Linked DNA regions of Saccharopolyspora erythraea NRRL 2338. The protein of the gene in region 1 interacts with the protein of each later gene in a pairwise test. Links are inferred from orthologs where the notes say so. Each region holds a gene or a part of one and is shown on either strand. Other genes may lie near its edges.

What was found. The genes of interacting proteins can lie anywhere in the genome.
Region 2: the proteins of ligA (region 1) and leuS interact in binary tests that used the Escherichia coli proteins (3 or more experiments, as listed by UniProt). The link is inferred for Saccharopolyspora erythraea NRRL 2338 from one-to-one orthologs.

Annotation. Positions count from the first base shown.
Region 1 is NC_009142.1:6,922,828-6,927,224, reverse strand. What follows is about bases 926-3,842. They hold ligA (NAD-dependent DNA ligase LigA), read left to right. Parts: upstream 926-1,250; coding sequence 1,251-3,434; downstream 3,435-3,842. Other genes in these bases: SACE_RS29645 (GNAT family N-acetyltransferase), read left to right, coding at 3,443-3,842. Outside these bases: SACE_RS29655 (hypothetical protein), read left to right, coding at 1-674; more of SACE_RS29645, read left to right, coding at 3,843-3,943. UniProt on the Escherichia coli protein: DNA ligase that catalyzes the formation of phosphodiester linkages between 5'-phosphoryl and 3'-hydroxyl groups in double-stranded DNA using NAD as a coenzyme and as the energy source for the reaction.
Region 2 is NC_009142.1:8,183,769-8,188,623, reverse strand. Bases 504-3,878 are described here. They hold leuS (leucine--tRNA ligase), read left to right. Parts: upstream 504-810; coding sequence 811-3,678; downstream 3,679-3,878. Other genes in these bases: SACE_RS35580 (acyl-CoA dehydrogenase family protein), read left to right, coding at 3,855-3,878; SACE_RS35590 (esterase-like activity of phytase family protein), read left to right, coding at 504-617. Also shown: more of SACE_RS35590, read left to right, coding at 1-503; more of SACE_RS35580, read left to right, coding at 3,879-4,855.

The DNA.
Region 1 (4,397 bases):
CCGGGCCAGTCGACGTCGAAGCCGACGCCGCCGCCCGCGCCGAGGAGTTCTGGCGGCGCTGGGACGACATGCTTCCCGAGGTCAGCGCCGCGCTCGGCGACAGCGTCCCGCACCGCGTCGACCACCAGCTCGCCGAGCTTGCCGCGGCGGTGCACCCCCACCTGACGATCTCCATCGAACGCGGCGAAACGGCGGTGTACGCGCTGGTCTTGACCAGCCAGGCCGACCCGGAGCTGCGGCCCTACACCGACGCGTGGATCGCGGCGGCCCCCGCCGCCGACTCGCTGTTCGAGTACCACGACTCCATCCCGCCGGTGCCGGACCCGACGGAGGTCACGGTCAACCTGCGGGGCGAGAAGTACGCGCTGGCCGACGTCCGGGTCGCACCGCAGGTCGACGAGGCGGAGGGACTGGTCGACGTCGCCGTCTACCACCCGGGCTTCGCCGGGCTGGAGGGCGAGGCCCGGGCGGCGCTGACGTTCCTGCCGCTGGACGCCGCGCTCGGCGAGCGGCTCGCCGCCGACCGCATCGGCCGCGTCGAGACGGCCGACAACGAGCCGCAGGGCGCGATCGGCCTGCTGGAGTTCCGCGACCTGGTGCGGGCACTCGACGACGGCGACTCCGTGGAGCGGGAGGAGTCCGGCGAGGCCGGGGAGGCCGGGGAGCAGGCGTAGCGCGGCGGACCTGGGGTTCTGACGTAGCGCGCAGGAGGAGTTCGGCGGATCGGGGAGTGCGGCGAGGCCAAGAGCGCGCGGATCGAGCGGCTCATCGTTTGGCGGACCCTCGACCGGAGACCCTGGGGCGGCGGTCGTCTGCCTGGCGGACGGCCGTCCCGTGGACCGCAGGCGGACTGGTGACGCGCTGGTGCGCCCGGAAAGAGAGGCCGTGAGTTTGTGCCCGCCGTGCGGTGGGTCGATCGGCCAGCGAATCGGGGGACACTCAAACGACGGGCCGGGGAGCGGCGGACCTTCGACTGGTTGACCTTCGACCGGAGGACCGTCGGACGGTGAGCTAGAGGCCGGGGTTCGGAGCCCATGGCCACAGGCACACCGGCCTGAGTGACGCGCCAGCCATGGAACGGACCGGTCCGGGTGGCTGTCCTGCTGGCGGGCACGTGCCCCGCCGCGCCGTCCGCCGCCGCGCCACCACCGCACGGCGCTACGCCCGCCCCGCCGCGCGTGCCCCGCCGCCCCGCCCCGCCGCGCCGGACACCGGGCGCCGGTGTCGGGCCCGCTGGTTAGTCTCGTGGGGTGACCAGCAACGACCCAGCCGACCCAGCCGACCGCGCCGAGTTCGACGACGCGGCGGTCGCCGGAATGACCAGCGAGGCCGAGGCCGGTGCGACGGCCGAGGGCGTCGAGGACGTGCCCGCCGGAGTGCGGGAGCGCTACGCCGATCTCGTCGAGCAGGTGCGCGCGCACCAGTTCCGGTACTACGTGCTGGACTCGCCGACGATCTCCGACGGCGAGTTCGACGAGCTGTTCACCGAGCTCCAGACGCTGGAGTCCGACCACCCCGCGCTGCGCGACCCGGACTCGCCGACGCAGGTGGTGGGCGGCACCTTCTCCACCGACTTCACCGCGGTGGACCACCTGGAGCGGATGCTCAGCCTCGACAACGCCTTCGACCCCGACGAGCTGCGCGCCTGGGTGGAGCGGGTCGAGCGCGAGGTCGGCTCCTCCGCGCACTACCTGTGCGAGCTGAAGATCGACGGCCTTGCCATCAACCTGCTCTACCGCGACGGCAAGCTCGAACGCGCGCTGACCAGGGGCGACGGACGCACCGGCGAGGACGTCACGCTCAACGTCCGCACCATGGACGACGTGCCCGACCAGCTGACCGGCACCGACGAGTACCCGGTGCCCGCGCTGGTGGAGATCCGCGGCGAGGTGTTCTTCCGGGTCGACGAGTTCGCCCAGCTCAACGCGTCGCTGGTGGAGGCGGGCAAGCCGCCGTTCGCCAACCCGCGCAACTCGGCCGCCGGCTCGCTGCGGCAGAAGGACCCGCGGGTGACCAAGAGCCGCCCGCTGCGGATGATCTGCCACGGCCTCGGCAAGCGCGAGGGCTTCGAGCCGAAGCAGCAGTCGGAGTCCTACGCCGCGCTCAGGGCGTGGGGCCTGCGGGTCTCCCCGCACACCAAGGTGCTGTCGACGGTGGACGAGGTGCTGGAGCACATCGACTACTGGGGCAAGCACCGCAACTCCGCCGAGCACGAGATCGACGGCGTCGTGGTCAAGGTCGACGAGGTGTCGTTGCAGCGCAGGCTCGGCGCCACCTCGCGCGCCCCGCGCTGGTCGATCGCCTACAAGTACCCGCCGGAGCAGGCCACCACCCGGCTGCTGGACATCCAGGTCGCCGTGGGCCGCACCGGCCGGGTCACCCCGTACGCGGTGATGGAGCCGGTCAAGGTCGCCGGCTCGACGGTCGCCAGGGCGACGCTGCACAACGCCGACCAGGTCCGCCACAAGGGCGTGCTGATCGGCGACCGGGTGGTCATCCGCAAGGCCGGTGACGTGATCCCCGAGGTCCTGGGCCCGGTCGTCGACGTCCGCGACGGCAGCGAGCGCGAGTTCGTCATGCCGACCGAGTGCCCCGACTGCGGCACGGCGCTGGCCCACCAGAAGGAGGGCGACGTCGACCTGCGCTGCCCGAACTCGCACAACTGCATCGGGCAGCGCCGCGAGCGCCTGTTCCAGCTCGCCGGGCGCAAGGCGTTCGACATCGAGGTGCTGGGCTACGAGGGCGTGTCGGCGCTGCTGTCGGCGGGCGTGGTCTTCGACGAGGGCGACCTCTTCGACCTCAACGAGGAGGCGCTGCTCAAGACCACGCTGTTCCGCACCGACGACGGCAGCCTGTCGGTCAACGGCGGCAAGCTGCTGGCCAACCTGGAGTCGGCGAAGCAGCAGCCGCTGTGGCGGGTGCTGGTGGCGCTGTCCATCCGGCACGTGGGCCCGATCGCGGCGCGGGTGCTGGCCCGCGAGTTCGGCTCGCTCGACCGCATCCAGGAGGCGTCGGAGGAGGAGCTGGCGGCGGGCGAGGGCGTCGGCCCGACGATCGCCACCGCCGTGCGCGAGTGGTTCGACGTCGACTGGCACCGCGAGATCGTGCGCAAGTGGAGCGAGGCCGGCGTCCGGATGGCCGACGAGCGCGACGAGTCGATCGAGCGCCACCTGACCGGCCTGTCGATCGTGGTCACCGGGTCGCTGGAGGGCTTCTCCCGCGACGAGGCCAAGGAGCTGATCATGGCGCGCGGTGGCCGGGCCGCCGGCTCGGTGTCGAAGAAGACCGCGTTCGTCGTCGTCGGCGAGTCGCCCGGCTCCAAGTACGACAAGGCGGTGCAGATGAAGGTGCCGGTCCTGGACGAGGACGGCTTCCGCGTCCTGCTGGAGCAGGGCCCGGAAGCGGCGGCCGAAGCGGCGCTGCCCGCCGAGTGAGGCCGCCGATGAGGACTTCCACGATCACGGTCCGCGCCGTCGGACCGGACGACTTCGAAGCGGTCGCCGACCTGACCGCTCGCGCCTACGTCGACGGCGGGCACCTGTCCGCCGACGACGGCTACGTGCGCAAGCTGCGCGACGTGGCCGACCGGGCGCGGCGCGCGGAGCTGCTGGTCGCCGTCGAGGGCGACCGGGTGCTCGGCTCGGTGACCCTGGCCAGGGGCGAGGGCGACTACGCCAACATCGCCAGGCGGGGCGAGATGGAGTTCCGGATGCTGGCCGTCGCGCCCGAGGCTTCGGGTCGCGGCGTCGGCCGGGCGCTGGTGCAGGCGGTGGTCGACCGGGCCCGCGTCGAGGGGCACGAGCGGATCGTGCTCACCAGCCAGGCGTCGATGACCGTCGCCCACGGGCTCTACGAGCGCTTCGGTTTCCGGCGGACGCCCGACCGCGACTGGGAGCCGGAACCCGGGCTGCACCTGATGGCCTACGTCCTCGACCTGGGCTGAGCCAGGCGCTCCGAAGCGGCGCGGGCCTGTGGCCGGGCTCCGCCGCCCGGCCTGCCGATAGGCCCGTGGCGGGACGCCGCCGCTCCGGGCGCCATTGGCCGCAACCACCAGGACCCCGGTGAGAGCTTCCGGGGACGGGGAACGAAACCGTCCAGGCCACGCGTGGAAGTCCCCGGACCCGGCGAGCCAACGCCTGACCGGCGCGGCGCGGACCTTCCCCGTGGCCAGGCACGGCGAGCTTGGCCGCCAGTGCGCAAGAGCCCACCCGCGGCCGGGTCCGGCGAGTCGACGCCCACCGCTAGGGAGCGAGAGCCGCCCGTGGCCGGGTCCGGCGAGTCAACGCCTCGCTGCCGGTGCGCGAGAGCCGCCCGTGGCCGGGTCCGGCGAGTCAACGCCTCGCTGCCGGTGCGCGAGAGCCGCCCGTGGCCGGGTCCGGCGAGTCAACGCCTCGCTG
Region 2 (4,855 bases), 1.3 Mb from region 1 along the record:
AGCTGCCGCTCCCGCCGAACCTGGCCATGCGTCCCGACAGCGGTCCGAAGCAGAACGAGGCGCTGGAGGGCCTGACCTTCGCCGCCGACGGGTCGCTGCTGGTCAGCGCCATGGAGGGGCCGCTGGTGCAGGACGGCGAGTCGCCGACGTTCGAGCACGGCGCCCTCAGCAGGCTCACCGCCCAGGACCGCTCCGGGGCCATCGTCGCGCAGGTCGCCTACCCGCTCGACAAGGTGTTCGCGCGGTCGCCGACCGGCGGGTTCGCCAACAACGGCGTCACGGCGATCCTGGCCGACGGCGACGACCCGTTCCGCTACCTGGTGATGGAGCGCTCGTTCGTCGACGGCGTCGGCAACTCCGTCCGGATCTACGAGGTCGACGCCCGCGGCGCCACCGACGTCCGGGACGTGGCCTCGCTGGCGGGCGCCGACGTGACGCCGGTGCGCAAGACCCCGCTGGCCGACCTGTCGGAGCTCGGGCTGAGCACCGTCGACAACGTCGAGGGCATGACCTGGGGTCCCGTGCTTCCCGGCGGCGAGCGCAGCCTGGTCCTCGTCAGCGACGACAACTTCTCCGCGCAGCAGACCACGCAGGTGATCGCCCTGGGCGTGAAGTGATCTCTGTTACCCTTGACACCGTGAGCAGCGCTCGACTTCTTGCGAGACCGCGTTGAACGTCCGCTGACGACGCTTCGACGCGGTGACCCCTCACGCCCGGTAGGGCTGGGGGGTTTCGCTTTTTCCGGGGACGGCACACTTAGAGGGCACGATCCGCGCGTTCGGGCGAGAAGGCAGGAAAGGTACGCACACCATGAGTGGCCAGGCAGAGGGCTCGACGAACACCGAAGAGGTCCCGCGGTTCCGGTACACCGCGCAGACCGCAGCCGAGATCGAGCAGCGCTGGCAGCGGCGCTGGGAGGAGCTCGGCACCTTCCACGCGCCCAACCCGGCCGGCTCGCTGAAGGGCGAGGTCAGCGACGAGAAGCTGTTCGTCCAGGACATGTTCCCGTACCCGTCGGGGTCGGGCCTGCACGTCGGGCACCCGCTGGGCTTCATCGGCACCGACGTCTACGCCCGCTTCAACCGGATGCTGGGCAAGAACGTGCTGCACACGATGGGCTTCGACTCGTTCGGCCTGCCCGCCGAGCAGTACGCGGTGCAGACCGGTACCCACCCGCGCACCACGACCGAGAAGAACATCGAGCGGTACCTGACCCAGATCCGCAGGCTGGGGCTGGGCCACGACGAGCGCCGCCGGGTCGCCACCACCGACATCCCGTTCTACCGCTGGACGCAGTGGATCTTCCTGCAGATCTTCCACTCCTGGTACGACACCGACGCCGACCGCGCGCGCCCGATCAGCGAGCTGGAGGCGCAGTTCGCCGCCGGTGAGCGCGCGACGCCCGACGGCCGCCCGTGGGCGGAGCTGTCGCGCACCGAGCAGCGCCGGATCATCGACTCGTACCGGCTGGTCTACCTGTCGGAGGCGCCGGTGAACTGGGCGCCGGGCCTGGGCACCGTGGTCGCCAACGAGGAGGTCACCGCCGACGGGCTGACCGAGCGCGGCAACTTCCCGGTGTTCCGCCGCAACCTCAAGCAGTGGATGATGCGGATCACCGCCTACGCCGACCGCCTGATCGACGACCTGGACCGGCTGGACTGGCCGGACAAGATCAAGACGATGCAGCGGAACTGGATCGGCCGCTCGCAGGGCGCCAACGTGGTGTTCCCGCTGGACGGCTCGGCGGGCAGCATCGAGGTCTTCACCACCCGGCCCGACACCCTGTTCGGCGTGACCTACCTGGTGCTGGCGCCGGAGCACCCGCTGGTCGACGAGCTGACCGCGGCGCAGTGGCCGCAGGACCCGGACCTGCGCTGGACCGGCGGCGCGGCCACGCCGGCCGAGGCGGTCGCGCAGTACCGCCGCGCGGCGTCGATGAAGTCGGACCTGGACCGCCAGGAGAACAAGGAGAAGACCGGCGTCTTCACCGGTGCCTGGGCCACCAACCCGGTCAACGGCGAGCAGGTGCCGGTGTTCATCGCCGACTACGTGCTGATGGGCTACGGCACCGGCGCGATCATGGCGGTGCCCGGCGAGGACCAGCGCGACTTCGACTTCGCCGAGGCGTTCGGCCTGCCGGTGGTGCGCACCGTGCAGCCCTCGGAGGGCTTCGAGGGCGGTGCATACAGCGGTGAGGGCCCGCGGATCAACTCCGCGAACCCCGACGTGGGCCTGGACCTCAACGGCATGCACCTGGACGAGGCCAAGAAGACCATCATCGAGTGGCTGGAGTCCCACAAGCACGGCTCGGGCACCGTCCAGTACAAGCTGCGCGACTGGCTGTTCGCGCGGCAGCGCTACTGGGGCGAGCCGTTCCCGGTCGTCTACGACTCCGACGGCATCCCGCTGGGGCTGCCGGAGTCGGAGCTGCCCGTGGTCCTGCCCGAGGTCGCCGACTACTCGCCGCGCACCTTCGACCCGGAGGACGCCGACAGCAGGCCGGAGCCGCCGCTGGCCAAGGCGACCGAGTGGGCCAACGTCGAGCTGGACCTTGGCGACGGCCTCAAGAACTACGAGCGCGACACCAACGTCATGCCCCAGTGGGCCGGTTCGTGCTGGTACCAGCTCCGCTACATCGACCCGGACAACGACCAGGCGTTCGTCGACCCGGCCAACGAGCGGTACTGGATGGGCAAGCGTCCGGAGCTGCACGGTCCGGACGACCCGGGCGGCCTGGACCTCTACATCGGTGGCGTCGAGCACGGCGTGCTGCACCTGCTGTACTCCCGCTTCTGGCACAAGGTCCTCTACGACCTGGGCCACGTGTCCTCGGAGGAGCCCTACCGGCGCCTGTACAACCAGGGCTACATCCAGGCCTACGCCTACACCGACTCGCGCGGCGTGTACGTCCCCGCCGAGGAGGTGGAGGAGCGCGACGGGAAGTTCTTCTTCCAGGGCGAGGAGGTCCGCCGCGAGTACGGGAAGATGGGCAAGAGCCTGAAGAACTCCGTCTCCCCGGACGAGATGGCCGACGCCTACGGCGCGGACACGCTGCGGCTGTACGAGATGGCCATGGGCCCGCTGGACGCTTCGCGGCCGTGGGCGACCAAGGACGTCGTCGGCTCGCACCGGTTCCTGCAGCGGCTGTGGCGCAACGTCGTCGACGAGAACACCGGCGAACTGCGCGTCACCGACGACGAGCCCGCGATCGAGGTGCTGCGCGCGCTGCACAAGACGATCGCCGGGGTCCGCGAGGACTACCGCGAGCTGCGGTTCAACACCGCGGTGGCCAAGCTGATCGAGCTGAACAACCTGCTGACCAAGGAGTACTCGGCGACGGGCGCGCCGCGTGCGGTGGTCGGGCCGCTGGTGCTGATGGTCGCTCCGCTGGCGCCGCACATGGCCGAGGAGCTGTGGTCGAAGCTGGGCCACGACGGGAGCCTGGCGCACGGTCCGTTCCCGGAGGCCGACGAGCAGTACCTGGTCGAGGACACCGTCGAGTACCCGATCCAGTTCAACGGCAAGGTCCGCTCGCGGATCGTCGTCCCGGCCTCCGCGGGCCAGGACGAGGTGAAGGCGGCGGCGCTGGCCGACGAGAAGGTGGTCGCGGCGCTGGACGGCCGCGAGCCGCGCAAGGTCATCGTGGTGCCGGGCCGGCTGGTCAACGTGGTCGGCTGAGCACGTGCCGCACAACGCCGGGTCATCCGCGGATGATCCGGCGTTTCCGTTCTTGAGCCCCGTTCGCGGTAGACAGGGTGACGACGCCGCTTGCCGCAGGGCGTGCGGCATCACATAGCGAGGTTACCGACGGGTAACTACGCTCGGCGGTGTCGACGCCTACCTTTGGAGGGCCCATGGACGTCCCGAAGACCCCGGCTTCCTTCGATCGCGCCGAACTCGCCGAACTGCTCGACGGGCGATGGGCGCAGGTGCGGACCCACGTGCGGCGGGCCCTGACCGGCGTCGACCTCTCCCCCGGCGACCACCTCGACACCGAGTCCCACCGCGCGCGGACGCTGGAGCAGCTGCACCTGCTGGTCGAGAGCGGGATCACCGGACTGGGCTTCCCGCTCTCGCACGGCGGCCAGGGCGACACCGGCGGCTCGGTCGTCTCGCTGGAGATGCTGTCCGGCAACCTGTCGCTGATGGTCAAGGCCGGTGTGCAGTGGGGCCTGTTCGGCGGCGCGGTCGTCGCGCTCGGCACCGACCGCCACCACGACCGCTACCTGGCCCGGATCATGGACCTGCAACTGCCGGGCTGCTTCGCGATGACCGAGACCGGCCACGGCTCCGACGTCCAGCGCCTGCGCACGACCGCCACCTACGACCCGGCGACCGAGGAGTTCGTCGTCCACACCCCGCACGAGGCGGCGCGCAAGGAGTACATCGGCAACGCCGCCCGCGACGGCCGGATGGCGGTGGTGTTCGCACAGCTGATCACCCGAGGCGACCGCCACGGCGTGCACGCGCTGCTGGTGCCGATCCGGGACGAGCGGGGAAACCCGCTGCCGGGCGTGCACATCGAGGACTGCGGCCGCAAGGCCGGTCTCAACGGCGTGGACAACGGGCGCCTCACCTTCGACCACGTGCGCGTCCCCCGCGAGGCGCTGCTCAACCGCTACGGCGACGTCGAACCGGACGGCACCTACGCCAGCCCGATCGCCAACGAGAGCAAGCGGTTCTTCACCATGCTCGGCACCCTGATCCGCGGCCGGATCTCGGTGGCGGGCACCGCGGGCGGTGCCGCCAAGCTCGCGCTGCGGATCGCGCTGCGCTACGCCGACGCGCGCCGCCAGTTCGAGCGGCCCGGCACCGGCGAGGAGACCGTCGTCCTGGACTACCTGGCCCACCAGCG